DNA from 4 places in the Leisingera sp. ABM4_101 genome. Region 1 is predicted to be linked to each of the others. Evidence: riboswitches for the same ligand, from Rfam matches in the RefSeq annotation. Region 1 holds a riboswitch; each other region holds the start of a gene.

The links. A riboswitch is a leader RNA that binds a small molecule or an ion and turns the genes downstream of it on or off. The one in region 1 is predicted to bind cobalamin.
Region 2: linked by a shared signal. The riboswitch ahead of ACXAEK_RS07940 (aromatic ring-hydroxylating oxygenase subunit alpha) and the one ahead of ACXAEK_RS19210 (TonB-dependent receptor plug domain-containing protein) in region 1 are both predicted to bind cobalamin.
Region 3: linked by a shared signal. The riboswitch ahead of ACXAEK_RS10625 (ABC transporter substrate-binding protein) and the one ahead of ACXAEK_RS19210 (TonB-dependent receptor plug domain-containing protein) in region 1 are both predicted to bind cobalamin.
Region 4: linked by a shared signal. The riboswitch ahead of ACXAEK_RS20010 (DUF1636 family protein) and the one ahead of ACXAEK_RS19210 (TonB-dependent receptor plug domain-containing protein) in region 1 are both predicted to bind cobalamin.

What each region holds. Positions count from the first base shown of each region.
Region 1 is NZ_JBSWTV010000002.1:3,692,209-3,699,708, reverse strand. It holds gene ACXAEK_RS19225 (ABC transporter ATP-binding protein) at 1-527, opposite strand, end outside; gene ACXAEK_RS19220 (FecCD family ABC transporter permease) at 524-1,507, opposite strand; gene ACXAEK_RS19215 (ABC transporter substrate-binding protein) at 1,504-2,340, opposite strand; gene ACXAEK_RS19210 (TonB-dependent receptor plug domain-containing protein) at 2,344-4,227, opposite strand; cobalamin riboswitch at 4,388-4,596, opposite strand; gene ACXAEK_RS19205 (GlxA family transcriptional regulator) at 5,746-6,783, opposite strand; gene ACXAEK_RS19200 (ABC transporter permease) at 6,788-7,500, opposite strand, start outside.
Region 2 is NZ_JBSWTV010000002.1:1,411,724-1,419,223, reverse strand. It holds partial or broken gene ACXAEK_RS07950 (ABC transporter substrate-binding protein) at 1-95, shown strand, start outside; gene ACXAEK_RS07945 (FAD-binding oxidoreductase) at 148-1,233, opposite strand; gene ACXAEK_RS07940 (aromatic ring-hydroxylating oxygenase subunit alpha) at 1,238-2,473, opposite strand; cobalamin riboswitch at 2,582-2,780, opposite strand; gene ACXAEK_RS07935 (dihydrofolate reductase family protein) at 3,052-3,588, shown strand; gene ACXAEK_RS07930 (TetR/AcrR family transcriptional regulator) at 3,652-4,143, shown strand; gene ACXAEK_RS07925 (DUF1523 family protein) at 4,213-4,857, opposite strand; gene ACXAEK_RS07920 (hypothetical protein) at 4,868-5,134, opposite strand; gene ACXAEK_RS07915 (DUF6638 family protein) at 5,257-6,609, opposite strand; gene ACXAEK_RS07910 (hypothetical protein) at 6,749-7,500, opposite strand, start outside.
Region 3 is NZ_JBSWTV010000002.1:1,959,661-1,967,160, reverse strand. It holds gene sauS (acylating sulfoacetaldehyde dehydrogenase) at 161-1,582, shown strand; gene ACXAEK_RS10640 (AMP-binding protein) at 1,579-3,075, shown strand; gene ACXAEK_RS10635 (ABC transporter ATP-binding protein) at 3,106-3,867, opposite strand; gene ACXAEK_RS10630 (FecCD family ABC transporter permease) at 3,864-4,913, opposite strand; gene ACXAEK_RS10625 (ABC transporter substrate-binding protein) at 4,910-5,920, opposite strand; cobalamin riboswitch at 6,061-6,253, opposite strand; gene ACXAEK_RS10620 (N-acetyltransferase family protein) at 6,381-6,902, shown strand; gene ACXAEK_RS10615 (enoyl-CoA hydratase/isomerase family protein) at 6,953-7,500, opposite strand, start outside.
Region 4 is NZ_JBSWTV010000002.1:3,850,020-3,857,519, forward strand. It holds gene ACXAEK_RS19980 (di-heme oxidoreductase family protein) at 1-341, shown strand, start outside; gene ACXAEK_RS19985 (imelysin family protein) at 341-1,336, shown strand; gene ACXAEK_RS19990 (DUF1513 domain-containing protein) at 1,351-2,430, shown strand; gene ACXAEK_RS19995 (DeoR/GlpR family DNA-binding transcription regulator) at 2,570-3,355, shown strand; gene glpD (glycerol-3-phosphate dehydrogenase) at 3,348-4,925, shown strand; gene cobO (cob(I)yrinic acid a,c-diamide adenosyltransferase) at 5,150-5,785, opposite strand; cobalamin riboswitch at 5,837-6,042, shown strand; gene ACXAEK_RS20010 (DUF1636 family protein) at 6,140-6,550, shown strand; gene cobW (cobalamin biosynthesis protein CobW) at 6,553-7,500, shown strand, end outside.

The DNA.
Region 1 (7,500 bases):
AAGACCTCCATGGTGGAGATCTGATGCGCCGGATCCAGCCCGGCGGCGGGTTCATCCGCCATCAAAAGCGGCGTGTCCTGCGCCAATGCACGGGCAATCAGCGCGCGGGCCTGCTCGCCGCCGGACAGGCGCGATGCGGCGCGCTGGCGGAAAGGATCAAGTCCCATGCGCGCAATCGACTGATCGACCAGCGCCTGATCGCCAGGCGGCAGCCGCAGCCTCTGTGGCAGATGCGGCAGGCGGCCAAGCGCCACCAGCCGCTCCACCGGGATCGGCCAGGCGATTTCGCGTGATTGCGGCATCCAGGCCACCGCGCGGGCGCGCTCCGCGGCACTCATCTCTGCCAGCGAGCTGTGCCCCTGCGCCGGGATCAGCCCCAGGGCGGAACGCATCAGGCTGCTTTTGCCGGCGCCATTCGGCCCCAGCAGGCCGACAAACTCGCCTGCTTGGATTTCAAACGACACATCGCGGAGCACCGGACGGTTCCGCAAGGTGACGGAGAGGTTCCGGACCGAAAGCACGCTCATGCCAGCCCCTTCCGCGTCTTATAGATCAGGTGCAGGAACAGCGGCGCGCCGACCAGGGCAGTGACCACACCCAGTTTCAGATCGCGCGACGGCAGGATGATCCGCACCGCAATGTCAGCCAGTTGCAGCATGATGGCGCCGCCAAGTGCCGAGGCCCACAACAGCCGCGACGGCTGGCCGCCAACCAGCGGGCGCAGGATGTGCGGCACAACCAGGCCGATGAATCCGATGGCGCCCGCCACCGCGGTTGCACCGCCGACAATGGCGGCAGTCCCGGCCACCAGCAGCAGCCGCAGCCTGTTCAGGTTCATCCCCATGGTCTGCGCCGCATCCTCGCCCAGGGTCAGCGCATCCAGACCCCGCGCCAGTGTCAGCAGGATCGCGCCCCCCGATAGCGCAAAGGGCAGCACCAGCCAGACATGCAGCATCGAGCGGTCGGCAAGTGAACCCATCATCCAGAACACAATCTCATTGGCGGCAAAGGGGTTTGGCGACAGGTTCAGGACCAGCGATGTGAGCGCGCCCGCCATGGCAGAGATTGCGATCCCTGCCAGGATCAGCGACAGCGAGCCGCCCTGCGGCCCGGCGAGCGCCATTACCAGGAATACCCCCGCCAAAGCGCCTGCCAGCGCCGCCAGTGGCAGGCCCAGCGTCAACGAGGCCGCAAGCCCGGTGTTGATCGCCAGCACCGCTCCCAGCGCCGCCGAAGAGGACACCCCGATCAGTCCCGGTTCCGCCAGCGGGTTGCGCAGGTAGCCCTGCATCGCAGCCCCCGCCAGCCCCAGGCCGCCGCCGATGATAATCGCCAGCACCGCCCTCGGCAGGCGGATTTCCTGCATCACCAGCGTCAGCGGGCCATAGCTGTCGTTAAACAGCGCCGCCAGGCTTTCGCCCATGCCGACATCCGCGGGCCCCACTGTCAGCGAGATCAGAAACAGCACAATGACGGCAATGGACAGTCCCAACATCAGACGGGTCATTCCCGGCTCTCCTTTTCGGCGAACAGGCGGCGCTCCTCAGCCAGGATTTGCACCGCGCGCAGCACATGGGGCGTGCCGCAGACCCAATCCGCATCGCGCATCTGCCCGGCACCGCTTTGGGCCGCCAGCTGCTGCACGACGGGATGTGCCAGATTGTCCTCGCTGCGCGAAGCGCGCGGGTAAGGCGAGGTTCCCACCAGCAGGTCCGGCTCAGCCATCGCCAGCACTTCCAGCGGCATCTTGCCGGAGCGGGCGTAACCCAACTCGGCGGCGACATTCCTAAGGCCCGCAGCCTCAAGGATTTGCCCGGCCAGCGATTTCGGCCCGGCGGTGTAATTGTTGGCCGCATAGAGTGCTGCCCGCGGGCGCGTGCCTTCGGCTGGCAGCAGCAAGGCCAGTTGCCTGTCAAATTCTGCCAGAAGAGCGCGGGCGGCCTGTTCCCGGCCCAGAACACCGCCCATCTTCAGGATCCGCTGCCGCACGTCTTCCAGCGAGTTGGCGGGCTGAAACACCACCACGGGCACACCAAGCCGCTGCAGCATATCGGTTGTCGCCCGGGTCGAAAACGTGCCGGCAATCACCAGATCCGGCTTCAGCAGGTAAATCTCCTCTGCCTTGCCGTGATTGATGGGATAAGCCATGGCCTCATCAGCCATGGCCGAGGCGCGGGCGTCCCGCGCGATGTAAGAAACCGAGGCCAGCTGCCCCGGCGCTGCAAGCAGCATCGCCAGCTGGTCGGTGCACAGGTTCATCGACACCACGCGCGACGGCCCGGCAAAGGCGCCGGTGGCGGCCCACAAAAGGGCCAGGGCTATGCCGGGCAAGCTGCGCATGGGTCAGAACGCGGCCCGTACGCCGATATAGGCGGCGCGGCCGCGCTTGGCGTAGCCCCAGACGTCCGCGTAATCCTCGTCGAACAGGTTAGTGACGCGCCCGGTCAGTACGACGTTATCCGTCAGCTCATACTGAGCAGCCACATCAACGGTGGTGTAATCCGGCAGCTCAGCTGTGGCAAAGGAGCCAAAGAACTGGCTGTCCGAATTGCCTGCCACATGCCGGATGTCCGTGGTGACAGAGCCGCGGCCGTTGAAAGTATCCAGTGTGGCACTCAGTAGAAGCTCGTGCTCCGGGCGGCGGATCTCGACGGAGCCATTGGGGTTGGTGGCGTCCAGATAGGTGTAGGACAGACGCAGGTCGAGGTTGTCGGTGGCTTCCAGGCGTGCTGCCAGTTCAACACCTTTGCGATCACTGTCTCCGGCTTGGTTGCGGTAGGAGAACGTGGTTGCGTTCACCATGTAGCTCTCGATCTCGCCTGTCAGTGTCTCGTCGAAATAAGTCACATCAACCAGACCGCGCCCTTGCAGGAATGGCACTTCAACCCCGAAATCGAAGCTGCGGTTTTCTTCCGGCTGCAGGTTCGGATTGCCGAGGTAGGTAGTGGAGCCGAAGGTGCTGTTGGCAAACAGTTCAAAGTAAGAAGGGTTCACGATGCCGGTACCGGCCGAGCTGTGCAGGCGCACACCGCTGCCAGCAAACGTGTAGGAGGCACTGACGGTCCAGCTGGTTGCGTCTTCGAATACGCTGTTGCTGTCGTGACGCACCCCGAGCTGCAGGTCCAGGCCGTTGGCAAAGCTGCCGCGGTATTCCAGGGCAATCGACTTGGTTTCGCGTGTAAAGGCCGGGTTGGAGCTGCTGGAATCCTCTTCCCACTCCAGCATTGCGTTCAGAAGATGGTCTGCTTGATCAGCCTGCTGCCCGTCCAGGCCGAAACTCAGCAGGTACTTTGCTGCTTCAGTCTTGGTCTCGGTCGGGGTGCCGCCATTGAAGGACCGGTCAAAGTCAGTGCGTTCGATTGACAGGCGGTGTTTCAGGCGGCCGCCCAATGTGTCCAGTTCAGCATAGACTTGCGCCAGTTGCTCATCCCGGTCACTGAATTGCGTCGGATCATCCACGACATAGCTGGCCGCATCCGTTGCGGTAAAGGAGGTGCGATCGCTGTCATAGCGTTCATCCGACGTGCGGAAGTTGAAGCCAAGTTTCAGCCAGTCGGTGACCAGGTAGTCGCCTTTCAATTGCAGTGTATTGCGGCGGATGCCGTCTTCTTCACCGCCATCGCCCGAGGTGTCATAGCCGTCGTCATTGTCATGGGCGAAGCTGAAGGCGATACCGCCGCGCTCGGTCCGCGACGAAACCCGGGCCGAGGCCCGGTAGCCGTCGGACCCCGCTTCCGCGCTGCCGCCGTATTCCGTGCCGATGCCGCCGGACTTGGTGATGATGTTGATCACACCGGCCGAGGCGTTGGAGCCGTAGAACACCGACTGCGGGCCGCGCAGGACTTCGATCCGCTCGATATTGGCAGTGTCCAGGCCGGACAGAATGTACTCGCTGTCACCGCCCGAGGCTTCGACGCCGTCGATCAGGATCAGCGTGTGATTGGCTTCGGCACCGCGGATGCGGACCTGGGTAAAACTGTCGCCGGAGCCGTTCACCATCAGGCCGGGGACCGAACGCAGCGCGTCCTGGACGGTGGTGATACCGTGATCTTCGATTTCTTCGCTGGTCAGGACTGAGACTGAGCGGCCGTATTTTTGGGCCTCGACCGGCGTAAAACCGCCGGAGACGATGATCTCTCCCAGATCGGTGACCTCAAAATCCTGGGCGGTTGCGATTACAGGGGTGGCGGCCAGGGCCGCAGCTAGGGACAGGCTTGCCTTGCGCATATTCCATTCCTCCCGGCCCACGCAGCAAGCACAGGCCAAGCGGCTGCCCATACCGGGCAGCATGTTCATAATTTTGGTCTTTGGAAGGCAATGCCCCCGCAGACGGTGAAAACTGCCACCACTACGGAAGGTCCGTTATCTTCGGCGCGCCCCGCACCGCGATAGGGTGATCATCCTGGCAGGTCTCCTGACTTGCGGGTCGAGGCTTTGCTGCGCCTTCCCGCCCCTTGGGGCAGTGGCATACCGCAGCATTGCTCTCCGCTCACAGTTGCGGGGGCAGTCACGGATTCGGCGCCTGTTGGCTACACCTCACCGTGTTCCCTTTTAACCGGGTGGTCTCCCAGCCGGACCAGAATGGCCGGGACTTAGGCAAACTGAACTTATTCTGTCAAGCGCCAAAGTCTAGTGAGGCGGCTTAGAGAGGGCGCCAAAAGGCGTCATCGCAAGAAACTGATTTCGTTAAACTGTTATAACTGAATACTACTTCGGGAGAGGGAAGACTGACGCGATTAGGCTCAAAGTTCTTACTCGGAAGCAATGCTGCATACGTATCTCGCAGTATTTGATTGAAGTGGATGAACGCATGCAAGCTTCACCACCGGCGGTGAACCTCAATCAGTGCATCTACCGCAGAACTACTGCTTTGGCCCTGCCGAGTTGTGGCTGCTTCGATGCTGAGGAATGTCTGAAATGGTCCGGTCAGGCTGATCCATTGCGTCGACTAGTGCCGACCTTGGAAACGCAACTTTCCTCGCATAGCTGCCGCTGAGATCAGGCGCAGCATTCGGTAGAATGGGCTCGATCCCACCCTCCGCTGCAGGGCGCACAAACGGGCAGATCGAGCCCATAGCTACGGTCACCGCTTGGCATGGTCGCTGCAGGTGCATTGGACCGCTCACAGTCCGAAGCGGACATGGCCCGTGCTACCACAGCATTAGATTCTTCCGGCTTGTGTCGCTTCGTTCCCATTCTGATCCTCCGTTTTCCTAAACATAACGGCGGACCACTTCATTGGGGGAGGATCATCGGGGCTAGCTCTATCTCCGAGGGCGTCATCCTTGCCCTTCAGCGGGAATGCCGTCAGATCAACGAAGAAATGCGTTGGCTTGTGGCCGTCGTGGCCGATACTGGCATGCGTCTGGCTGAAGCTGCTGGCCTGCTTAGAGAAAACACCTTGCAGGACGATGAGAGGCAGTGGCTAGCCTAGAATTGTTCCCCGCCCGCAGCGGAGCCTTAAGACGGGCGGCAGTGAGCGGCTGGGTCTTCTTGTCCGTTCTGCCAGGTGTGCGGCCGAGCGTGTCCATGTGCAAGAGGCCGGCAGCAAGCTTGCCTTCCCAATATACAACGCAGCGGGGAAAAACGTCAGTTCGGTCAGTGCTCAGGTTCCAGGATCCAGGCTCTTCTCGGTCCTCATTCCCTCGCCGATGATGTGATTGTTTTCTCGAAAATACCCAGCCTGTCAGTGTTTTAGTTAGGCATAGCGGCGTCTGTGGGGGCACAATTTCAAGTGCAAGCCGGTTATGTAACCTGCCCCTGCAGCCTGGCTTCTCCAAATTGCGTTGTGGCCTGCCGGAAAGCTGATTTGCGATCCTGAATGGGAGTAAGGCCGTATAGCCTGCGGTAGTGCAGCGTGAGGGTGGAGGAGCTGGCATATCCAACGGCATGTGCAATGCTCGAAATGCTGTCCCAGGAAAACAGCACCATCTGCCGGGCGGCTTGCAACCTTTTCTTCCGGTAGTATTCGCCGGGGCTCAATCTGGTCGCAGCCTGAAAACTGCGTTCCAGCTGGCGCGGCGAAATGCCGACCATACGGGCCACGTCGCGGATGCCATGCGGTGTTTCGAGGTTTTCCGAGAAAATGCGTATGGCTTCTTTCACCGTAGGAGGCATTTGATCGACTGTACGGTCGCTTTGCAGCACCGGAACCTTTTGGCTGGAGCTGCCGCTGCGGATGACCGGATGCTGGAACAAGCAAGCCACCTCGTTCATCGCATCCGCGCCGAGGGCGTTGCCGATCAGCTCAAGCGAAAGGTCGAACATCGCCGTAGCGCCTGAAACAGACTGTATATTGCCGTCACGCACGATCAGCCGGTCGACGGCTGTGCAGTCCGGAAAAGCTGCCTCGAAGGCGCTGCGGTAGCACCAGTTTACCGCCGTCCGCCGCCCGGCCAGCACGCCACTGCGGGCGAGCGGGAAGACCCCGCCGGACACCGCGCCTAGGGTTACGCCGTGGCGGGCAAGGTAGCGCAGCCTGCCGGGACTGGAGACCGGGTCTTCAAATTCGGCTTCCGGACCTGACAGAAGGAACAGGCAGTCGAACCCTTCGGCCTCTGCCAGGCTGGTTTCCGCTGGAAAAAAGACCCCGGCAGAAGCCTTTGCGTCCGCGCCGGTTTCGCTCACCAGGGACCAGGAGAACACCTGGTGCCCGGCGATTTCATTGGCGGCACGCAAGGGCTCCATTGCCGAGGTCAGGCAGGCCATGGGAAAGCCTGGAAACAGCAGAAAGCCTATGCGGGTGTGGGGGGCGGGGCCGAAGTCGTTTGAATGGATGGTCATGGTCTTACTCCAGCCCCAGCGCTTCTTTCTTGGTCTTTGCCCAGGTGGTGACCAGGTGGTCGACCATCAGCCCCATGAAGGCGACGGCGAGGCCAAGGACCAGCCCTTTGCCCACATCGGTAGAGGACAGTGCGCGCTGCATTTCCTGCCCCAGGTCCTGGGTGCCGATGAAGGCGGCGATGATCACCATGAATAGCGAGAACATGACCGACTGGTTCACCCCGACCATGATGGTGGGCAGGGCCATCGGCAGGCGGACCTTCCACAGGGTCTGTGCCCGGGTGGCGCCGGACATATCGGCGGCCTCGATCAGGGTTTCCGGCACCTGGCGCAGGCCCTCGATGGTGTAGCGCACCAGCGGCACGGCAGCGAAGAGGACCACGGCGCCGATCACTGCCACGTCGTTCACGCCGAACAGCATCACCACCGGGATCAGGTAGATGAAGCTGGGGAAGGTCTGCAGCGTGTCGCAGATCAGCAGGGCCAGCGCGGCGCGTTTCTCGTGAAACGATCCCCAGATGCCCAGCGGGAAGCCGATGACGGCGGCAATAGAGACGGCAACCACGACAGTATAGACCGTGATCATTGCGCGGTCCCACCAGCCGGACATGGCGATGAGGCCAAAGAAGGCGAGGCAGACAAGGGCAGAGCGCAAGCCGCCGATGGCCCAGCCGACCGCCGCCAGCAGTGCCAGCACCGCGGCATAGGGCATCCACA
Region 2 (7,500 bases), 2.3 Mb from region 1:
GCTCGCTCTACCGCCACGCCCGCCCGGGCATCATCGGCGCCGAAAGCCACCCGATCAACGAGATCCACGTGCACAAGCTGGCACTGGAAGCCTGATCAATCTGCAAATGAATGGGCGCGCGCCGGATCCGGCGCGCGCCCTGTTTCTTTAGATGTCCACTTCAACCCGGCCAATCGGGTTGGAGCAGCAGGCCAGGATATACCCCGCCTCCACATCTTCCTCCGAGATGCCGCCATTGTGGACCATATGCACCTCGCCCGCGGTCTTCTTGACCTTGCAGGTGCCGCAGATGCCAAAGGTGCAACCCGACGGGATGTTGAGGCCCGAGGCCTTGGCCACCGCCAGCACCGTGTCGGTCTCGGTGCAGGTCGCCATCACGCCCGACGCCGCAAAGCTGATCTCGGCAGTTGCGCTTTCTTCCGGAACCACATCGTCCAGCTCCGGCGCATCCGCCTCAGTCTCGACCGGCGCGCCAAAGCTTTCCTGGTTGTAGTTCTCCATGTCAAACCCGAGACCGATCAGCATGTCGCGTACCGCCTGCATGAACGGCTCCGGGCCGCAGCAGTAGACCTCACGCTCCAGATAGTCGCCGGCAATCAGGCCTAGCATGATCTGGTTGAGCTGCCCGCGGTAGCCGGTCCAGACCTGATAGGGGTCATCTTCCTCAACCACGAAGTTCAGCTTCAGCCCCGGCACCCGCGACGCCATGCTTTCCAGCTGCTGGCGCGCGATGATCTCGCTCGGGCGCTTGGCGCAGTTGATGAAGCAGACGTCAGGCGACTGGCCGCGGTCGAACAGATACTGCGTCATCGACAGGCTGGGCGTGATGCCGGAACCAGCGGAGATGAACAGGAACTTGCCGTTCGGCCGCTTGGGCAGGGTGAACACGCCTGCCGGGCCAGAGGCCCGCAGGAACATGCCCGGCTTCAGGTGGTCCAGCATCCAGCGGGTGCCGATGCTGTCGGCCTGCGCCTTGACCGTCACCGAAATCGACAGCGGCCGCGACGGCGAGGAGCTGATCGTGTAGGTCCGCCAGACAGTCTCCCCCGGCACCGGCAGCTCCAGCGTCAGGAACTGGCCCGGCTGGTACTTGAACCACGCGCCAGACGGCGCGCGGAAGCTGAAGGTGGCGGTGTTCGGCGCTTCCGGCACAACAGAGACGCATTCCAGCATCTCGTCGTCCTTCCACGCCAGGGTTTCGTCCAGCGTCTCGAAATTGGCCTGCAGTCCCATGCGCTTACTCCGCCGCGATCAGGTGGCGGCCAGTCAGGGCGCGCATCAGATGATCGGCATACCAGTTGGAGAACTGGATGACGCCGCTTTCCTGCACTTCCGAGTACGGACCGGGCTCATACGCGGGCGAATTGATGCCGCGCTGATTGTCCTCGACCACGATGCGGTCTTCGTCGTTGGTGGCAATCCAGACCTCAGTGAGGCGCTTCAGGTCGTAATCCTGCCCCTCGACCGCGTCCTTATGCACCAGCCATTTGGTGGTGACTTCGGTCTCAGTCGGGCTGATCGGGGTCACACGGAACACGATGGAATGATCCGGCAGGAAGTGGTTCCAGGTGGTCGGGTAGTGGAACTTCAGCAAGGTGCCCGCGTCCGCGAACGGCACCCGGCCCAGCTTCCTGGCCACAGCCGCCTTGCCGTCCAGGGTATAGCTCTCGGCGCCCTCGTTCAGCGGCATCCGCGCCAGCCGGTGCTGGCCGCGCGCGTCGATGGTAAAGGCCGACGGAACCCCCGCCGCCTCGATCCGGTCGAAATGCTTTTGCAGGTGCGCCGGTGTCTCGCCGCCTTCGATGCCGGTCACCGACGGGTCTTCCGGGAAGGTCCGGCACAGCGAGGGGTGGTTGCCGCCGCAGTGATAGCACTCGCGGTTGTTCTCCCAGACCAGCTTCCAGTTGCCGTTCTCGATGATCGAGCTTTCATAGGCGACCTTGGCGTTACCCAGGTCATGCGGTTCCAGATACGGACGCGCCACAGCGGCAAAAGCGTCAAAATCCGGCGCCTCATCCGCCAGGCAGATATAGATCAGCCCAGCCAGATCGCGGCAATGCACCGGCTTCAGCCCGTGTTTGGAGGCATCGAAATCCGGCCCCATGTCGCGCGCCCACAGCAGCGAGCCATCCAGCTCATAGGTCCACTGGTGATAGGGGCAGACCAGTTTCGGCGCATTGCCTTTCTTGGCTTTGCACACAACCGAACCGCGGTGGCGGCAGGCGTTGTGGAAGGCACGCACTTCGCCATCGGTGCCGCGCACGATGATGACATTGTAGGACCCCACCTGATGGGTCACGTAATTGCCCGCCTTCGGGATCTCGCAGGCCGGAATGGCAAACAGCCACTCGCGGTAGAAAATCTGGCGCATGTCCAGATCCAGAACCCCCGGATCGGTATAGAACGCCTGTTCCAGGGAATAGTTTTTCTGCCGGCCCATCAGCTTGGCCAGAATCTCGCTGTCCTGAAGCATCTGCTTCTCTCCTTTGCCGCATCCCCGCGGCGTCTTGGCTGGGTGCAGGCATGGGAAGAGAGATTGCAGGCCACGCGCCCGCAACCGCCCGACCGCCGCCCGCGGTTGACGTGTTTTCATGGCAAGGCTGGTTTCCGGACTGTCCCGGGGCCGCGTGGCGGCGGAGCCTGGCACCTTCCCGAAGCATGCGCCTCAGTGGTCTTTGCCAGGCCTGACCCGGGGTCACCGTTGCGGGGGCAGTGCCGGAGTTTCACCAGCTTCCCAATTCTCCGCCCCGAAAGGCGGCACCTTGCTGAGATGGAAAATGCCCGATCACGGGCCGGTCGGCGAAAACAAATCCGACCCGCCGAAACCGGAAAAAGACATGCATGTTTGCCGCTCCAAACCGCACAGGGATGTCCAGAATCTCAAACCGGCACTCGCCAGCCTGTTTGCGGCAAGCGCTTATCTTTCATGCGTTTACCCGTTGCCTGCTGCCGCGAATCGATTCGCGGACACCCGAAAATGCGCCGGTCACTTGGAACTGGAACCACGATTAACTATATGCCGTATAATTAATTGCAACTCAGGAGAACCAGATGACCACCGGCCACGTTTTCATCGCCACCAGCCTCGACGGCTTTGTGGCCCGCCAGGACCACTCGCTGGATTGGCTTTACAAACAGCCTGTTGCCGAAGATGACGATGGCGGTTTTGCGGCCTTCATGGACAGCGTCGATGGGCTGGTCATGGGAACAGGATCATTCCGCACCCTGCTGGGGTTTGATGCATGGCCCTACGCCAAACCGGTTGTGGTCCTCAGCAGCAGCCTGAGCGAACAGGACATTCCCGAGGAGCTGAAGGACAAGGTGCGCCTCAGCACCGCTACACCCGCAGACCTTATGCAGGAACTGCAGGAAGAGGGCTGGAAACGCGCCTATATCGACGGCGGCCGGATGGTGCAGTCCTTCCTGCGGCAAGGGCTGATCGCAGATCTGACCATCACAACGGTTCCGATCCTGATTGGCAGCGGCATCCCGCTGTTTGGCAATCTGGAGCGGGACATCGACCTCCAGGTGGCAAGCTCCCGCACCCTGCCCACCGGCATGGTCCAGACCACCTTCCAGGTGGCCTGATCCATGCCCCCGCGCATGGGGCGCCCTCCCCGGGGCAGCCGGGCTCTCAGCAAGGATGATGTATTGAAAAAGGCCCAGCAGCTGCTCGATGAGGGCGGCAGCAAGGCCCTCACCTTCAAGGCACTGGCAGAGGCGCTTGGCGTCACTCCGATGGCCGTTGCCCACCACGCCGGCACCAGGGACGAGATGATTGCATCTCTCGTCGCCATTGCGTTCGAAGGTGCTGACGCACCATCAGAGGAGGCAACCCCCAAGCTGCGGCTGCGCGGCCTGATGACCCGCTATTGCGCCCAGGTCACCCGGCACCCGGAGCTGGCGAAATGCATCCTGGAAAACCCATCCCTGATCGGCGCCTCCCTGACAAGGCTGACGCAGCACATCGAGGCGGAAATTGCAGCCGCAGGCGTGACCGGCGCAGAGGCCCGCACCCTACTCTGCCTGCTGGTGGATTACACACACGGCTTTGCCTTTGCCGCCGCTGCGGCACCACGCGGGGCGCTTTCGGATGACGACTTCACCCCGGCACTGGACTGGGTGCTCGACCGGATCGAATAAAAAACGCGGGCCATTCAGGCCCGCGCATCCGCTTGTGTCTTCCGGAACCGCCCATCCAGCGACCCCCTCTCACTTTGATTTCCAGGTACCCAGCCAGCGCCGGAACCGCCCCTTGCGCTCGGCAATCGCATCGCCGGCCGCATACAGGCTGTCTTCGGCGCTTTCGATCATCGGGTCGATCCGCGCCTGCCGGAACCGGCGCCAGCGCACATAAATCGCCCACAGGAGCGCCGCCAGCAGCACCAGGAAGATGATCGAGAACCAATTGGTCGGCTTGTCCTCCGGCCCCGCCACCGGCTTGATCGTCACCGCATTGGGGAAGATCGACAGGAACTCGTTGCGCCAGCCGTAATGCATCACCGCCACCCACTCCGGGTTCGCCTTGGTCGAGATGCTGTCATTGGCGTCCGTATAAAGGTTCGCGGTGTCGAACTTGAAATAGGGCGGCCAGTTCCAGCCGGTGTCCTCGTTACGGTAGACCATGTTGCGGCCGTTGGCGCGCACCGCCTGGATGAACTGCACATCCCGGTTGATCAGCTGCGCCGACTGGTCGTCCGGCTTGGACCAAAACACCCTGGTCCAGTCGTTCAGCTCCTGCCGCTCCTCATAGGTATTGACGATCCGCACCACGTCATACTGCGGCAGCGTATAATGCAGGTAGGCGCCGAACAGCACCCAGAAGGTAATCAGGAAAGCCCATTTGATGAAACGCATGGGGTGGACCTCACATGAAGTTAATGACGTAGATCAGGAGCGCCAGCGCCCCCAGCGGGATGATATAGACCAACAGGATCAGCTTGCGCCGGAACGAGTTGTCGTACTGCTTCAGCCCTCGCTGGATGAAGGCCGCGCGGTCGCCGGTCAACCCCTTCTCTTTCCAGCGCCGCTTCAGCTTCAGCCGCCGCATCTCGCGCGAGTAGAGCGACACCGCGGCATAGACCACGGTCAGCACCACCAGAAGGATCAGGATCAGGCGGATAAATCCGAACATCTCAGCACGCCTCCTGAGCTTGTGCACGTAACATAGGTTCGCGCCCGCCCATGGGGGCGGGTCGGGCGCGAACCGGATCGCAAGCGGTCCGGGAAGAATTAAGTTGCTCCAATAGGACCACCCTATCGCCCCCGCACCCGGTTCACAGCCCCCCAGGGGCCGACCCGCTCAACCATCCCCTTGCGCCGCACCCGCGGCAGCCGCCCCTCCATATCCGGCTCATGCCCGAACAGCGCCTCCCGCGCGCCGGCCTTGTCCACCGCATATTCCCGCGCCAGGAACTCCGCCGAATAGGCCTTCTTGGTTTCCGGCCAGCCGCGGTACTGGCTGTAAAACAGCTCCTTGTGGCAAATGAACATCTGGCGGAAATCATGCGGGCACAGCTCCGCCAGCAGCATGTTGACCAAATCCCGGTCGGCCGTATCCGCCGCCCTGAGCGAATAGAAATAAGCCGGATGGTCCGAGCGGATCTTCGGCCATTTGCCGCCCCCCTCGGCCCAGCGCACCAAGGCTGCCAGCCCCTCGAACTCCTCCGGCAGTTCCTCCGCATGGCGCGCCGCCAGCCGCCGCAGGTCCGCACGTGACAGCCCCGACAGATCCCGCCCCTTCTCCGTCAGGACTGAGACCGCCAGGAACCCCATCTTCTGCCGCAGGATCGCCGCGCCATCAACGCCGCGCGCCCGGATCACCGGCTCTGCCAGGCCGTTCAGCTCCAGGAACTTGGCAATTGCATTGCGCTGCCCCAGATCGAACACCCGGTCGAGCGGCACACCCTCAGGCTTCTCCCCGCTGGCAATCACCGCCGGATGCTCCAGCCCCTGAAACACATACAGGCCGCCGAAATGCGCGGTCCAGAAGTTCGACTGCTCAAAAGCCTCATGCTCCAGATGCACCGGATTGCGGGTCACATCGCCGGTCTTCTCGGCGGTCGAGATCATCTCCCCGATCAGCGCATCATCAAACCAGGCATCCTCGCCTGTCTTGAACCGCTCCACCAGCGCCGCCAGATGGTCCGCATGGCGCAGGGTGCCCTTAGTGGTATCCGCCTCGATCCGCACCTGCTGGATGTCGAACAGCTTGGAGGGGGTTGAGACCTCAAACACCGAATTCACCAGCTCCCCCGCCACCGCATCCGTCGCGGTCAGCGCAAACAGCTGGCGTTCATTCACCTCGATGAACCGCCGCAGAATGTCCCGGCTGGTGGAAAATTTCACGTGAAGCAGCGGGCAGCGCTTCTGCTCGGTGCTGAGGAGAATGAACTGCCGGTTCACGCCCGCATGGTTCAGATAGTGATCATCCCCCAGCTCATCGCCGATCTCCGGCGAAAAGCCCGAGATATCGACGTGGAAATCCGTGAGGCTCGTGGTCTTTCCGGTCAGATGCTTCAGCGCGCGATTGTACCGCTCCACCAGCGCGGGCGAGGCCACATGGAAGAGATTGCCGAACATCAGGCCATGCTGGATGAGGCGTTTCATGCAATCCTCCTATCCGTATCACGAAAGCGATGCGCCCGGCACGAGGGTGGGTGCGGAACGCGCCCGCCCTGGGGGGCGGGTCGGGCGCGTCGCGGCTTCGCCGCGGAACCGAACGGCCTACGATTTGCACCAAACAGTTTCAGATCGCCCCCTCCACAATTATTAGAGGAACCTTCTGATCCCCCGCTCCCGCAACCATTTCTGGTTCGAGTTCAAGTTCAATCCACTGCCAACTCGGTTGCTCACGGCCTTTGAATACAAACTCCTGCAAAAACTCATCGAACAAGGGCATCAGTGCCTTTGATGCTCTAATTATCCATGAAAACCAGTCCGCAAAGGCTGGCAAGCGCTCCTCAGTCTTCCTGCTGCCTACCGTTCGGTTGAAACATGCAGCGAAAACTACTTCTTCACCAAAAGGAAAGAACGAATTTGCTTCTCGTTCGTCGAAGTAAAAACTTGTAGTTGCTGCCGTAGAGACATGCCCCAAGCGCTTTTTCTTGATGTGGCCAACATCGAGGTGGTTGGTAGCTTCATGTCTAAAGTTCCCAATGATGGACTTCAGTGACTTTTCCTCGCCTTCAAGCAGTTTCTCTTTTGCACTCGCCAGAAAGTCCTTCAGAGCTGCATCATTGATTTCACAGTCTAATTTAACCGCCAGTTCAAAGATCTTTGCCGACCAGATGCGAAGAACCAAATTTTGCTGAATAGAAATGGCTGAATCAACATCCTCGTTCCCAGTCGTCCTGAATTTACAACTATCGTATATCCGCCACAAAGCGTTAACCTCGCTAATAGCGAAGCTCAAAGCCGCTAAGACAGCAATCGTTTCCTCGGGAAGGTCCTGAATAGTACTCTTGGGTATTTCCAATTTGCGCACCCGGCGTACATTCT
Region 3 (7,500 bases), 1.7 Mb from region 1:
CGAACTTACCCTTCCGGTCAACCAGACCGCTGCGGGTAAATTCACTGGCCGGACACAAAATTCGCCTCGCGCCAGCGGTGCAGGGCGAAGGTCAGCAGGCCCTTGTGCCGAAACCCTCCGAGGCAGCGCCCCTGCCCCGGACAATCAATCGAGGAAAGACATGAACGCTCAGGACGCACTCGCCTCCGGCACCGCCGGGGTGGAACAGATCGTGGCGCGCGCCCGCACCGCCCAGAAGGCCTTTGAGGCAGGCGGCAGCCAGGCGCAGTATGACAAGGCAGCATTGGCGGCAGGCTGGGCCATCATGGAGCCCGCCCGCAACCGCGCCCTGGCCGAGCTGGCAGTGGAAACCACCGGCCTTGGCAATGTGGCAGACAAGATCACCAAGAACCACCGCAAGACGCTGGGCCTGCTGCGCGACATTGCCGGCGTGCAGACCGACGGCATCATCAGTGACGACCCGGAGACCGGCATCACCGAAATCATGCGTCCCATTGGCGTGATCGGCGCCGTTGTCCCCTCGACCAACCCTGCGGCCACGCCTGCCAACAACATCATCAACGCGCTGAAAGGCGGCAATGCCATCGTGGTGGCCCCCTCGCCCAAGGGTGTCGCCTCCTGCGAGCTTCTGCTTTCCTATATCCATGCGGAGTTCGCCAAGTTGGGCTTCGACCCGGATCTGGTGCAGATGATCCCTGCGCCCGGCTCCAAGGCCAAGACCCAGGCGCTGATGGAGGCCTCCGACAGGGTGATCTGCACCGGCAGCCAGAACAACGTCCACCGCGCCCAGTCCTGCGGCACGCCCGCTGTGGCCGTCGGCGCCGGCAATGTGACCGTGATCGTGGACGAAACCGCAGACCTGGCGGATGCAGCCGCTAAGATCACCGCCTCCAAGACCTTTGACAACGCCACCTCCTGCTCCTCGGAGAACTCCGTGGTGGTAGTAAATGCAATCTATGATCAGTTCATCGCAGCCCTCGCCCGGGAAGGCGGCGCGCTGGTACGTGAAGCAGACGCCGCCGGTATCATTTCCAGGCTTTGGCCCGATGGACAATTGAACCGCGAAGTCATCGCCCAGGACGCCGGCAAGATGCTGGCTGCGCTGGATATGTCCGGCAAAGTCCCCGCAGACACCAAGTTCCTGGCGGTGGAAACCAAGGGCATCGGCCCGGACCACCCGCTGTCGGGCGAAAAGCTGAGCCGCATTCTGGCCGTCTACCGGGCCGCGGATTTCGCCGATGCCAAAGCCATCGCATCCCGTATCCTTGACTATCAGGGCGCTGGCCACTCCATCGGCGTCCACACAGCCAAAGACGGCCGCGCGGTGCAAATGGGCCGCGACATGCCCACGTGCCGGGTGATCGTCAACCAGGCCCATACCTTCGCCACCGGCGGCGCCTTTACCAACGGAATGCCGTTCTCCCTGTCGATGGGCTGCGGCAGCTGGGGCGGCAACTCGATCGACACCAACCTCAACTGGCGCCATTTCGTGCAAACCACTAAAATCGTGCGCGAAATCCCGGCCCGCGAACCCGCGCTCCAGGACATCTTTGGCAGCTATTGGGCGGAGGCGGGCCAATGATGGAACCGCCCAAGGGAACCATCCGCAGCTGGCTCGACACACGCGCAGAAGAGGGCGGAACCGGCTTTGTCTTTCCGGACGGCGGCCCCGATCTGAGCTGGCAGGAGCTGCGCGATACGGCGCAAGCCATTGCCCGCTATCTGACCGCTAAGGGCATCGCCAAAGGCGAAAGCATCGCCATCCTGCACCCCAATGGCCGCGAGGCGCTGGAGTGCCTGTTCGGCGTGCTCTACGGCGGCTTCCGCGCCACCATGATCAACCTGGTCGCAGGCAACAGTGCGGTGTCTTACGCGCTGCAGCACAGCGGCGCCCGCTTTGCCTTTGTGCATGACAGCCAATTGGACCTGTTTGAGCAGACTGCCGATCTGTCTACCCTCTCCCCATTGGACAGGCAGGCAGCCCCTGGTGGTCCGCCGGCAGAGCTGCACCCGCTCTCTGCCGGGGACCACGCTTTGCTGATGTACACTTCCGGCACCACCGGCCAGCCCAAGGGGGTGGTGCACAGCCACGCCAGCCTGCTGGCCGGCGGCTGGACCACTGCCGTCGCACATGAGCTGACCCCACAGGATCGCGGCCTTTGCGTGCTGCCGATCTACCACATCAATGGGCTTTGCGTGACGGTGATGGGCACGCTGATCTCCGGCGGCTCGCTGGCGATGTGCGCGCGCTTCTCCGCCAGCCGGTTCTGGGCCCATGCCGGTTGGTCGCAGGCGACCTGGTTCTCGGTGGTGCCCACCATTATCTCGCACTTGCTGCATTCGGACCTAGACCCCGTCGACAGCACCCGCGCCCGCATCCGTTTTGGCCGCTCGGCGTCGTCAGCCTTGGCCCCTGACGTGCAGCATGCGTTTGAGGGCCGCTTTGGCATGCCCATCATCGAAACCATGGGGCTGACGGAAACCGCTGCCCAGATCCTGTCAAACCCGCCCCCACCGGGCACCCGCAAGATCGGCTCCCCCGGCATTGCCTATGGCAATGAAGTCGCCATCCTCGACGCCAATCAAACCCCCATCACCGATGGCAGCGAAGGCGAGCTGGCGGTGCGCGGCCCCAATGTGATGCTGGAATACCTCAACAATCCTGAGGCCACCGCCGGCACCTTCACCCCGGACGGCTGGCTGCGCACCGGCGACCTGGGCCGGACCGACAACGACGGTTATGTCTTCGTCACCGGACGGCTGAAGGAATTGATCATCAAGGGCGGTGAAAACATTGCCCCGCGCGAGATCGACGAGGCGCTTTACTCCCACCCGGATGTGATCGAGGCCGCCGCCTTTGGCCGCCCCTGCAAGAGTTATGGCGAAACGGTGGAGGCAGCGGTCACGGTCCGCGAGGGGTCCAGCCTGACACCGCTTGAATTGATTGAGATCTGCCAGTCCCGGCTGGGACGGTTCAAGTCGCCGGATGAAATCCACTTCCTGCCAGACCTTCCCAAGGGACCGTCCGGGAAGATCCAGCGCAACAAGATCCTAACAGTGATAGGGAACGGCTGAACCAGGGCCTTGACTGCCTTGGCTTTGGTCTCAGGCAAGGTGAAACGACAGAAACGGGTCCGCGCCGTTTGCGCCATGCATCCAGCGGGCCTTGATCCCGAAGATTTCGGACACCGTTTCCGGGGCCAGCGCCTGCTGCGGCGGCCCCAAAGCGGCAAGCCGCCCGTTTGACAGCACCGCCACCCGGTCGCAGGTCATTGCCTGGTTCAGATCGTGCAAGGCGACCACTGCGGTCACTTTCAGGTTCCGGATGCATTCCAGGATCGACAGCTGATGGTGGATATCCAGATGGTTCGTCGGCTCATCCAGCAGCAGCAGCCCCGGCTGCTGCGCCAGCGCGCGCGCAATATGCAGCCGCTGCCGCTCGCCGCCGGAAAGGGTGGCCCATTCGCGCTGCGCGAAACTCTCCATTTCGACGGTGCGCAGCGCCTTGTCCACCAGCGCCGTGTCCCTGCCGTTCCAGGGCTTCAGCGCCGACAGCCAGGGCGTGCGCCCCAGTTCCACTACTGCCCGCGCAGTGATCCGCTCGGCGGTATCCGACTGCTGCTCGACAATGGCGATCCGCCGGGCGATCTCACGCCGGTTCAGCCGGGCCAGCGGCTCTTCCGCAAGCAGAACCTCGCCCTGCGACGGCCGTGCCAGGCCGGACAGCAGCCGCATCAGCGTCGACTTGCCAGAACCGTTCGGCCCCACCAGCGCCAGGGTCTCGCCCGGCTGCACCGCCAGCGACACGTCCCGCAGCAGCTGCTTGCCGCGCACGGAAAAGCTCAGGTTGCGGGCCTCGATCTTCATCGCGGCCCCCTCTGGCCGCGCACCAGGATGATGGCAAAGGCCGGCGCCCCGATCAGGGCAGTGACAACCCCGATGGGCAGCACCTGGCCGGGGATGATGATGCGGGACACGATGTCGGCAGCTATCAGAAAAACAGCGCCCGTCAGCGCCGCAGCCGGCATCAGCCTGCGGTGGCTGGGGCCTGCCAGAAACCGTGCCGCATGTGGGATCACAAGGCCTACAAAGCCGATGGAGCCGACAATCGACACCATCACCGCGGTCATCAGCGCGGTGGCAAAGATCAGCACCACCTGCACCCTGCGGACGGGAATGCCGAGCGACGCGGCCGAATCGCTGCCAAAGGTGAAGGCGTCGAGCGCCCGGGCATGGAACCGGCAGATCATCCAGCCCGCCAGCGCCAACGGCACCGCCAGCCACACATCCGGCCAGCGCACGCCGCTGAGGTTGCCCATCAGCCAGAACATGATGCCGCGGGCCTGATCGGCATTGGCGGATTTGGCAATGATGAAGGCGGTGAGCGCATTGAACAGCTGCGAGCCTGCTATGCCCGCCAGCACGATCTGCGCTGCAGCCGCGCGGCTGCCCCCTGCCCCGGCCGCCCGCGCCAGGATGGCCACAAATCCAAAGGCCAGCAATGCGCCGTTGAAGGCGCCAAAGGGCAGCGACAGTGCACCGCCGCCCAGCCCCGCGATGGTGACCGCAACCGCCCCCGTAGAGGCACCGGCTGAAATACCGAGGATGTAGGGGTCTGCCAGCGCGTTGCGCAGCAGCGCCTGCAGAACCACGCCCGTCACCGCCAGAGCTGCCCCGCAGGCCGCAGCCACCAGCGCCCGCGGCAGCCGGTAGCTCCAGATGATGCCCTGATCCACCGGATCCACCGGCAGCCCAGCACCCGCCAGCTTGTTGGCCAGAACCGACAGGACAAGGTCAGGCGCAAGCGCGGTCTCGCCGATCATTGCGCCTGCCAGAACCGCCGCAGCCAGCACCGGCAAAGCCAGGCAAGCGCCCCGGACGCTTTGCCACGCTAGTGCGGCGGCTGCGCTCATTCGCCGTTGCCGATCGCGCTGAGTTCAGCTGCCAGGTCCTCCAGCGCCGGGATCGCGCGGATGGTGGCATCCATGGCCTGGGCATCCATCACCACGATACGGTTGTTCTTGACCGCGTCCATCTGGCTGGCGACCGGGTCATTGCGCAGGAAGTCCAGCTTTTTCTCGTAGTCATCCGCGGCAAAGCGGCGGCGGTCCATGCGGGCAATCACGATCACCGTCGGGTTCGCCTTGGCGATGGTTTCCCAGCCAACGGTCGGCCATTCCTCGTCCGTTTCGATGACGTTCTTCAGGCCCAGCTGCTGCATCATGTAGCCCGGCGCGCCCTTCTGGCCGGCCACAAATGGATCGCTCTCCATTTCCGGCGAAGAGAACCAGAACACGGCAGAGGCGCCGTCCAGTGCAACCTCCTGCGCCTTGGCAACAGCAGCGGCTTCGCGCGCCTTGTAGTCGGCAACCAGTTCTGCGCCCTTTTCAGCCTCGCCAAAGATCGCCGCCAGTTCCTCGATGCCCTGGTAAAGGCTCTCGGTGGTGAACATCTGGGTCCTCGTGCCGTCACCGCCGGTGGTGTTGTCTTTGCCGACGCAATCCGCGGGCATCACATAGGTCGGGATGCCGAGGTCATGGAACTGCTCGCGCTTGGCAACGATACCTTCGGGGCCGACATGCCATTCATACTGTGCCGCGACCAGACCGGGGCGCTTGGCCACCACGCTTTCAAAGCTCGGGTCGTTGTCTGCCAGGCGTTCGACCTTGTCGTTCAGCTCAGCATATTCGGGCAGCACATCGTTGAACCAGACCGAGGTGCCCAGCACCTTTTCGCCCAGGCCCAGCGCATAAAGCACTTCGGTGGCGGCCTGGCCGACGGTCACGGAGGAGGCAACCGGCGCCTCGAATGTGACGGTCTCGCCGCAGTTCTGAATGGTCAGCGGAAAGTTTTCGCTGGCGGCGGCAGCCTGTGCAGCAGCAACGAAAGAAAGGCCCATCAGGCCGGAACGCAGAAACATGATTTCGATCTCCATGTGTCAATGACCGGAGAACGGGTGAAAGGGTATTGACCGCTAAGGCAGGAGGTCAGCCCCCCATCGCGTCACCGTCCAGCGGCGGCGCATCTTACCGGCAACCTCCCCGGACAACCCCGTCCGGTGTGCTTCAGTTTTCACCGGCAGGTCTCCTGACTGGCGGGTCATTGCCTGCGCCGTCTTCCCGGGCCGTTGAGGTCCAGTGACATCATGGCGCAGCACTCGCCGCCTACAGTTGCGGGGGCAGTTCCGTTTGGCGCCGGTTGGCGCCGCGGATTCCCTCTTAGCCCTTTCGGGACCGGTAAATCGCCCGTAGCGCATCGCTTCCGTTGCGGCAAGAAAAAGTTGCGGTCCCTGCCACAATCCTGCGGGCAAAACATCTTCGCCCCCGGTGGCGTCTACCGGCCATTGAGTGATGCGATCTTATTGGTATCCTGTGAGCCGTATGACCCGGCCCCGTCTCCATATCCGTTCCGCTGCGGCAGCTGACCTGCCGCAAATCGCTGCCTTGCATACAGAGAGCTGGCAGTCCGCCTATGCCGGTGATTTCCCGCAGGCGCGGCTGCACGGGGAGATTAGCAGCCAGCTTTTGCGCAAATGGCAGGCTTACCGGCCGGAACCGGGGGATATTCTTTTGATCGCGGAACACGCCGGACACCCCGCCGGGCTGCTTGGTTTTTGCGCCGTCTGGTGCCGGCCGGAACCCTATCTGGACAATCTGCATGTCTCTCCGGCGGCACAGGGGTCAGGTGCTGGCAGCAGCCTGTTCCGGGCCGCGGTGCAACAGTTGCTTTCCAAGGACCAGCGCAGCCTGTCCCTGACTGTGTTTCAATCCAATCAGCGGGCACGGGCGTTTTATGCAGGGCTGAACGGCCAGGAGACCGGCACGCTGGAATTGGATGTTTTCGGCACCCTGATCCCCAGCGTTACAGTCACTTGGCCGGATCTCTCCCAACTCCCGCTCTAAAACCGCGGCCTACCCCGCCGCCGCCGCCCGGCTGCCCCTCTGATCCGCTTTCAGTCCAGCCCTTCATAGCGGGCATTGGCCTCTTTCAGCGTAGCCTTCAGGCCCTTCTCGATCGTCGATTTGGAAAACGCTTCATATTCCGGGACCGGCTGGGCGCCCATGATTGCAACCTGCTCCAGGTAATAGTCCGTGGCTGTGCGCAGGCCCTGCATCTCATAGACACGGTTCAGGTACATCTTGTGCATCCACTGCATCTCGCGCGGCATCCGGGCCATCAGCAGCGCCTTCTTGCGGGTGGCCTCTTTCAGCTGTTCCAGCGGCACCACATCAGTGATCAGCCCCATTTCCTTGGCTTCCGCCGCGGTCAGTTCACGGCCCGTCAGCAGCAGGTCCTTGGCAGTTTTCATATTCACCAGCCAGGGCAGGAACATGCAGTGGCCGGAGATGCCGTATCGCACCTCGTTATAACCAATGCGGGTATCATCAGAGGCGATGGTGATGTCGCAGAACAGGCTGAGTTCAAACCCCTTGCCGATGGCGATGGAATTGACGCTGGCAATGACCGGCTTGGTCACTCGCCAGGGGGTTGTGAATTCCT
Region 4 (7,500 bases), 160 kb from region 1:
CAAAATATGTGACCCACCGGCTGACGGACCGCCCGGAGCAGAGCTTTCAGCTGATTTGGCCCTATTCCGACCTGTTGCTGCATGACATGGGCGAAGGCCTGGCCGACAACCGCCCCGAAGCCCGCGCCACGGGGCGCGAATGGCGCACTGCGCCGCTATGGGGCATTGGCTTGACACAGCAGGTGTCACCGCGCGCCACCTTCCTGCACGACGGCCGCGCCCGTACCCTGCTGGAGGCCATCCTGTGGCATGGCGGCGAGGCAGAACCCGCGAAAACCCGTATCGTGAAACTGCCGCCGCAGGACCGCGCCGCCCTGATTTCTTTCCTAGAGAGCCTCTGATGCGCGCCCTTGCTATGACCCTCGCCTTGGCCGCTGCGCCAGCGGCTGCCTCGGAGCTGACCAGCAATATCACAGACCAGCTGATCCTGCCGGCCTTTGAGGAGCTGGCGGCGGATGCGGCTGCGCTGGCCGATGCCGCCCAAGCCGATTGCACCCCGCATTCCGCAGGCCTGCGCGCGGCCTATGGCGAAGCCTTCGACGCTTGGATCGCCGCCAGCCACTACCGCTTTGGTCCGACGGAAACGGACAGCCGCGCCTTTGCGCTGGCATTCTGGCCCGACAGCCGCAGCAAGACGCCCAAGGCGCTGGCCAATCTGATCCGCAGCGAGGATGAAGGCGTCAGAGATCCGGATAATTTCGCCAGCTACTCCATCGCCGCCCGCGGGTTTTATGCGCTGGAATTCCTGCTCTATGATCCGGACCTATCCACCGCGGGCAGCGCGGACTACCGCTGTGCCCTGACCCGCGCCATCAGCACCGGCATTGCCGCAACTGCGCAAGCCATCGCCATGGACTGGGCCGAAACCTTCACCACCGAAATGCGCGCGCCGAAAAACCGCTATCGCAGCGAGGATGAAATCACCCAGGAGCTGCTGAAAGCGCTGACGACCGGACTGCAGGTGCTGGACGACATGCGCCTGGGCCGCCCCTTGGGCACCTATGACAGGCCCCGCCCAAATCGTGCCGAGGCCCGCCGCTCGGGGCGCAGCCTGCGCCATGTGCTGGTCTCGCTCAACGCTATGGAGCCGCTGGCGCTGGCCTTGGCGGACAGCAACCCGGAGCTGCAGGCCAAGATCACCGCAGGTTTTGCCAAGGCCCGTAAGAAGGCGGAAACCCTCGATGACCCGGTCTTTGCCGGCGTGGCCGATCCCGCCAGCCGCTTCCGCATCGAATCGCTGCAGCAGGAGGTCAAGGACCTGCGCGGCCTGATGGCTGATGAACTGGGCCCCGCACTGGGCGTCGCGGCCGGTTTCAACGCGCTGGACGGCGACTAAGGAAAGGAAGCACCATGACCTCCCGCCGCGGATTTCTGACCGGCCTTCTCGCCGCAAGCCTTGCCCCGCAAACCACTTGGGCCAGCGCAGGCAGCCCGGCTTTCCTGTCGGCAGGCAAAAACGCCAGCGGGGATTTCCTGCTCGCAGGCCTGAACGCCAGCGGCGAGATCCTGTTCCGCCACCCCCTGCCCGCCCGCGGCCATGCCGCGGCAGCCCACCCGGTGCGCCCCGAGGCGGTGGCCTTTGCCCGCCGCCCGGGCCGCTTTGCCGATGTGATCGACTGCCGCAGCGGCGCCGCCATTGCCCGGTTGCAGCCGCCCGCGGGCCATCATTTCTATGGTCATGGGGTGTGTTCACCTGATGGCAGCCGCCTGTTCACAACCGAAAATGACTATGAAAACGCCCGCGGCGTGATCGGCGTCTGGGACGCGGCAAACGGCTACCGCCGCCTGACCTCCTTCAGTTCCGGCGGCATCGGCCCTCATGATATGCTGCTGCGCCGGGACGCGCCGGGGCTTGTGGTGGCCAATGGCGGTATCGAGACCCACCCCGACAGCGGCCGTGCCAAGCTGAACCTGCCCGATATGCGTCCGAACCTCAGTTACCTGAACTTCGACGGCACCCTGCAAGAGCAGCTGGAGCTGCCGCGGGAACTGCATCTGAACTCGATCCGCCACCTGGCTATGCGCGCGGATGGCACCGTGGGTTTTGCCATGCAGTGGCAAGGTGATCTGGGGGAACAAGTCCCCACCGCAGGCCTGCACCATCCCGGCGGCCCGGCGCGCCTTTTGACTGAGGACGACCCCCGCATCCTGAACATGCAGGGCTACGGCGGCTCTATCGCCTTTTCCGCGGATGGATCGCACATTGGCGTCACCTCGCCGCGCGGCGGGGTGCTGCAAGTGATGGATACGGTTTCCGGCACCCTGCTGCAGGAGCACAGGATGGCAGATGTCTGCGGGCTTGCCCCCTCTGCCGCAGGGTTCACCGCCAGCACCGGAACCGGCCGTCTCTTCTCGGTTTCAGACATTGGCCTGCACCCGCTGCACCGCGCGGATCTGGCCTGGGACAACCACCTGATTCCGCTCAGCTGATCCAGCCCGTTTCTGAACCAGCCAAAGCGCGCCGCACCAGGCGCGCTTTTTCGTTTTCAGCATTCACGAAATCAAAACGAAAATGAATCGTGACTCTCCCTTCCTGATGCGCTAGAGAATCGCAGCGAAAGGAAAGCAAATGGATGCCATTGGCCGTCAGAACGAAATCGTCTCCCTGCTGAACCAGCAGGACCGGGTCGAGGTCGAGGATCTTTCCCGGCGCTTTGGCGTCTCTCTGCAAACGGTGCGCGCCGACCTGCGCGACCTGTCGGCACGCGGCGCCCTGTCCCGTGTGCACGGCGGTGCCGTCCGGGTCAGCACCGCTGCCAGCCAAGGCTATGAGGACCGCCGCAAGCTGAACGCGGGCAACAAGCTGGCGATGGCAGCCATGGCCGCTGAGCTGATCCCCGACAATTGCTCGCTTTCGCTCAACATCGGCACCTCCACCGAACAGGTTGCCCGGGCCCTTTCCGGCCACAGCGGCCTGACGGTGATTTCCAACAACATCAACATTATCAATATGATGATGGGTGGACAGGCAAAGGAGTTGATCCTGGCCGGCGGCACCGTGCGGCAAAGCGATGGCGCCATCGTTGGCGAGGACGCGGTGGAGTTCTTCTCCCGCTACAAGGTGGATTTTGCGGTTATCGGCGCCTCGGCTTTGGATGCCGACGGCGCGGTGATGGATCACGATGCCCGCGAGGTATCTGTCGCCCGTGCAATCCTGAAAAACGCACGGCAGAAGGTGCTGGTCTGCGACGGCAGCAAGTTCGACCGCTCCGCCCCGGTGCGGATCTGCGATGCAGCAGATCTGGATGTTGTCATCACCGACCGCCCCGTACCGGCAGAATTCGCCCAGGCCGCACAGGCGGCGGGTACAAGGATCCTCACCGCAGGACAAAACGAAAGCAGCGAAAATGACTGATACACCTGTCACGGACCTCTTCATCATCGGCGGCGGCATCAACGGCTGCGGCATCGCCCGCGACGCGGCTGGCCGCGGCCTCTCGGTGACCTTGGCCGAGATGAACGACCTCGCCTCCGCCACCTCCTCGGCCTCGACCAAACTGTTCCACGGTGGCTTGCGCTATCTGGAGTATTTCGAGTTCCGCCTGGTCCGCGAAGCGCTGATCGAACGCGAGGTGCTGCTGAAGGCGATGCCGCATATTTCCTGGCCGATGCGGTTTGTGCTGCCCTTCCACAAGGACATGCGGTTCGACAGCGAGACGCCGACGTCCAAGCTGCTGACGACCTTCATGCCCTGGATGAAGGGCCGCCGCCCGGCCTGGCTGATCCGGCTGGGGTTGTTTCTGTACGACAGCCTGAGTAAACGCGGCATCCTGCCCGGCACCGCCAAGCTGGACCTGGCAGCCGACCCGGCGGGCCTGCCGTTGAAAAGCAAGTTCAAGACCGCCTTTGAGTATTCCGACTGCTGGATCGAGGACGCCCGGCTGGTGGTGCTGAACGCCCGTGACGCGCAGGCCCGCGGTGCCGAAATCCTGACCCGGACCAAAGTGCTGTCAGCGGAGCGCCATGCGGACCACTGGGTGATCACGCTGCAGGATCAGGCCAGCGGCGAAACCCACCAGCGCCGCGCAAAAATGCTGGTCAACGCGGGCGGCCCCTGGGTGGCCGACGTGCTGCACCAGAAGCTGGGCCAGAACAGCCGCGAGAACGTCCGCCTGGTGCGCGGCAGCCATATCGTGGTGCCGAAACTGTTCGATCATGGCCGCTGCTACTTTTTCCAAGGCACCGACGGGCGGATCATCTTCGCCATTCCCTATGAGCAGGATTTCACCCTGATCGGCACCACCGACGCCGACCATCCGGATCCGGACACGGCGCCTGAATGCACCGAGACCGAACAGGACTACCTGATTGATTTCGCGTCGCAATATTTCGAGCAGCCGCTGCGCCGCGAGGATATTGCCTGGACTTATTCCGGTGTCCGCCCGCTCTATGACGACGGCGCCAGCTCCGCCACTGCGGCGACCCGCGAGTATGTGCTGACACTGGATCAGGCGCAGGCGCCGCTCTTGAATGTCTTTGGCGGTAAGATCACCACCTACCGCAAGCTGGCCGAGGCGGCGCTGGCGAAGATCGGTGAAGTCTTCCCGCAGCTGCCCGCGGACTGGACCGCAGGCGCGGCCCTGCCAGGCGGTGATTTCCCGGTGGAGGATGTGGAAAAGCTGAAAACCCGGCTCGCCAAGGAATACCCTTTCCTGACGCCCTATTGGGCGGCCCGGCTGATCCGCGCTTACGGGCTGGAGGCCTGGGAGGTGCTGGGCGATGCCAAGTCCGCCGGTGATCTGGGCCGGGACTTTGGCGCCACCATCACTGCCCGCGAGCTTGACTGGGCAATTGCCCGCGAATGGGTGCGCGCAGGCGACGACTATTTGTGGCGCCGCACCAAGCTGGGCCTGCGCCTGGATAAGGCGCAGCGCGCCGCGGTGGATGCCTATATCAGCGAGAAAGCCGCGAGGCTGGCGGCTTAAGCGCGGAGGGGCTTAAGCGCGGAGGCAGGCGGGGCATCAAGACACGGGGGGGGGCACTCCCGCCCCTTTTCAAGGAACCAGAGGTTCCCTGAAAAGCGTTGGGCCGGGCGGGGGCGCTGCCGCAGGCAGCGCCCCCGCCCCCCGGCGATTTGCAAAGCAAAGCGCAAAACCTCAGGCCCGATCGGATTTGCCGCCTTTCGCCGCCTTTTGCCGCCTGTAAGAGATTAAAACTCCACACCCTTCTGCGCCTTCACCCCGGCGCGGAACGGGTGCTTGATCTGGCCCATCTCGGTCACCAGATCGGCGATCTCGATCAGCTCCTCCTTGGCGTTGCGCCCCGTCAGCACCACATGGGTCATCGGCGGTTTCTGCTCCACCAGGAACTCCAGCACCTCCTCCAGGTCCAGGTATTCATAGCGCAGCGCGATGTTGATCTCATCCAAGAGCACCATGGTGTTGCGCTCGTCCAGGATCATCTCCTTGGCCTTCTCCCAGCCCTTCTGGGCGGCAGCGATGTCGCGCGCCTTGTCCTGGGTCTCCCAGGTGAACCCCTCGCCCATCGCGTAGAACTGGCACAGATCGCTGAAGTTCTCCTCGATCAGAGTGCGCTCGCCGGTCTGCCAGGCGCCCTTGATGAACTGCACCACCGCAGACGGCATCCCATGGGCGATGCAGCGCATGATCATCCCGAACCCCGACGAGGATTTGCCCTTGCCCGGCCCGGTGTGGACGATGATCAGTCCCTTCTCGCCCTCCTTGGTCTTCATCATCCGGTCACGCGCCGCCTTCTTCTTAGCCATCTTCGAGGCGTGACGGGCGGCTTCTTCTTCTGAAATGCCGGTTTCAGACTTTTCGCTCATAGGGGCTCTCCAGCTGTTTGACCCCATGTCTTGACAAAGAAGCCCGCCATAGCGCAAGGGGGTTCCGCTGGTTCCTGTGAAAACAGGCGAAGAGGGAATGTGAAGGCCTGCTCAGGCTGAAGCACAGCCGCCCCCGCGACCGTGACCGGATGAGGCCGCCATGCCACTGGGAGATATCCCGGGAAGGCAGGATGGCCGGCAAGGCGAACGCCTTGGCATCCGCAAGCCGGGAGACCTGCCAGCAGGAGAGAGATCAACGGGCAGACGGGGTGTTCTGCGACCGGGTGAGGGGCTGGCACGAGACAGTTCCTTTTCGGCCATCCCGCAAGCCCTGCCGCGACAGGAGACGCGCTGATGGCTGACGATCAGGCGGGCACCCCCGCCAGCAAACCGGGACCGGTCACGCTGACCGTGTGCCTCACGTGCCGCAACGAAGGCGCCGATCCCGAGGCAACCCGCCCCGGCACCCTGCTGCATGATGCGCTGAAAGAGGCCGGCATGCCCGAGGGCGTAACGCTGCGCGGCGTCAAATGCCTGTCGGCCTGTTCGCGAAGCTGCACCGTGCTGCTGACCGGCGGCGAGGAACGCTGGAGCTATGTCTACGGCGACATGGACCCGGAAGAGCATATCCCTGAGATCCTGGCAGGCACAGCCGCCTATGCCGCCACAACCGACGGCCTTGTGCCTTGGCGCGAGCGCCCCACCGCATTCCGCAAACAATCCGTTGCCCGCATCCCGCCGGCCGCCTTCCCTTCCGAGGAGTAATCATGAGCGATCTCAACAAGATCCCCGTCACCGTTATCACCGGCTTCCTCGGTGCAGGCAAGACCACCCTGATCCGCCACCTGATGCAGAACCCGCAGGGCAAGCGCCTGGCGGTTGTGGTGAACGAATTCGGCACCGCCGGTGTCGACGGCGACATCCTGAAGTCCTGCGCCGATGAGAACTGCCCGGCCGAGAACATCATGGAACTGGCCAACGGCTGCATCTGCTGCACCGTGGCCGATGACTTCATCCCCACCATCGAGCAGCTGATGGACCTGCCGGAAAAGCCGGATCACATCGTGATCGAAACCTCCGGCCTGGCCCTGCCCAAACCGCTGCTGAAAGCGTTTGACTGGCCCGCGATCCGCTCGCGCATCACCGTTGACGGCGTGATTGCGCTGGCCGATGCAGAGGCCGTTGCCAAAGGCCAGTTCGCCCCCGATCTGGACGCGGTTGCCGCCCAGCGCGAAGCAGATGAGAGCCTGGACCACGAAACTCCGCTCAGCGAAGTCTTCGAAGACCAGGTCTCCTGCGCCGACATCGTGCTCCTGTCCAAGGCCGACCTGGCCGGCGACGAAGGCGTCGAGAAGGCCCGCGCCGTGATCGAGGCCGAGGCGCCGCGCAAGCTGCCGATCCTGCCGATGAGCGAAGGCGTCATCGACCCGCGCATCATCCTAGGGCTCGAGGCGGCTGCCGAGGACGATCTGGACGCCCGCCCCAGCCACCACGACGGCCATCACGACCACGAGCATGACGATTTTGAAAGCATCGTTGTCGAAATGGGCGAAGTCTCCGATCCAGAAGCGCTGCAAAATGCCATCGTGAAACTCGCCCGCGAGCGCAATATCCTGCGCGTCAAAGGCTATGTCGCGGTGGAGGGGAAACCGATGCGGATGCTTGTGCAGGCCGTGGGCGAGCGCCTGCGTGCCCAATACGACCAGCCCTGGGGC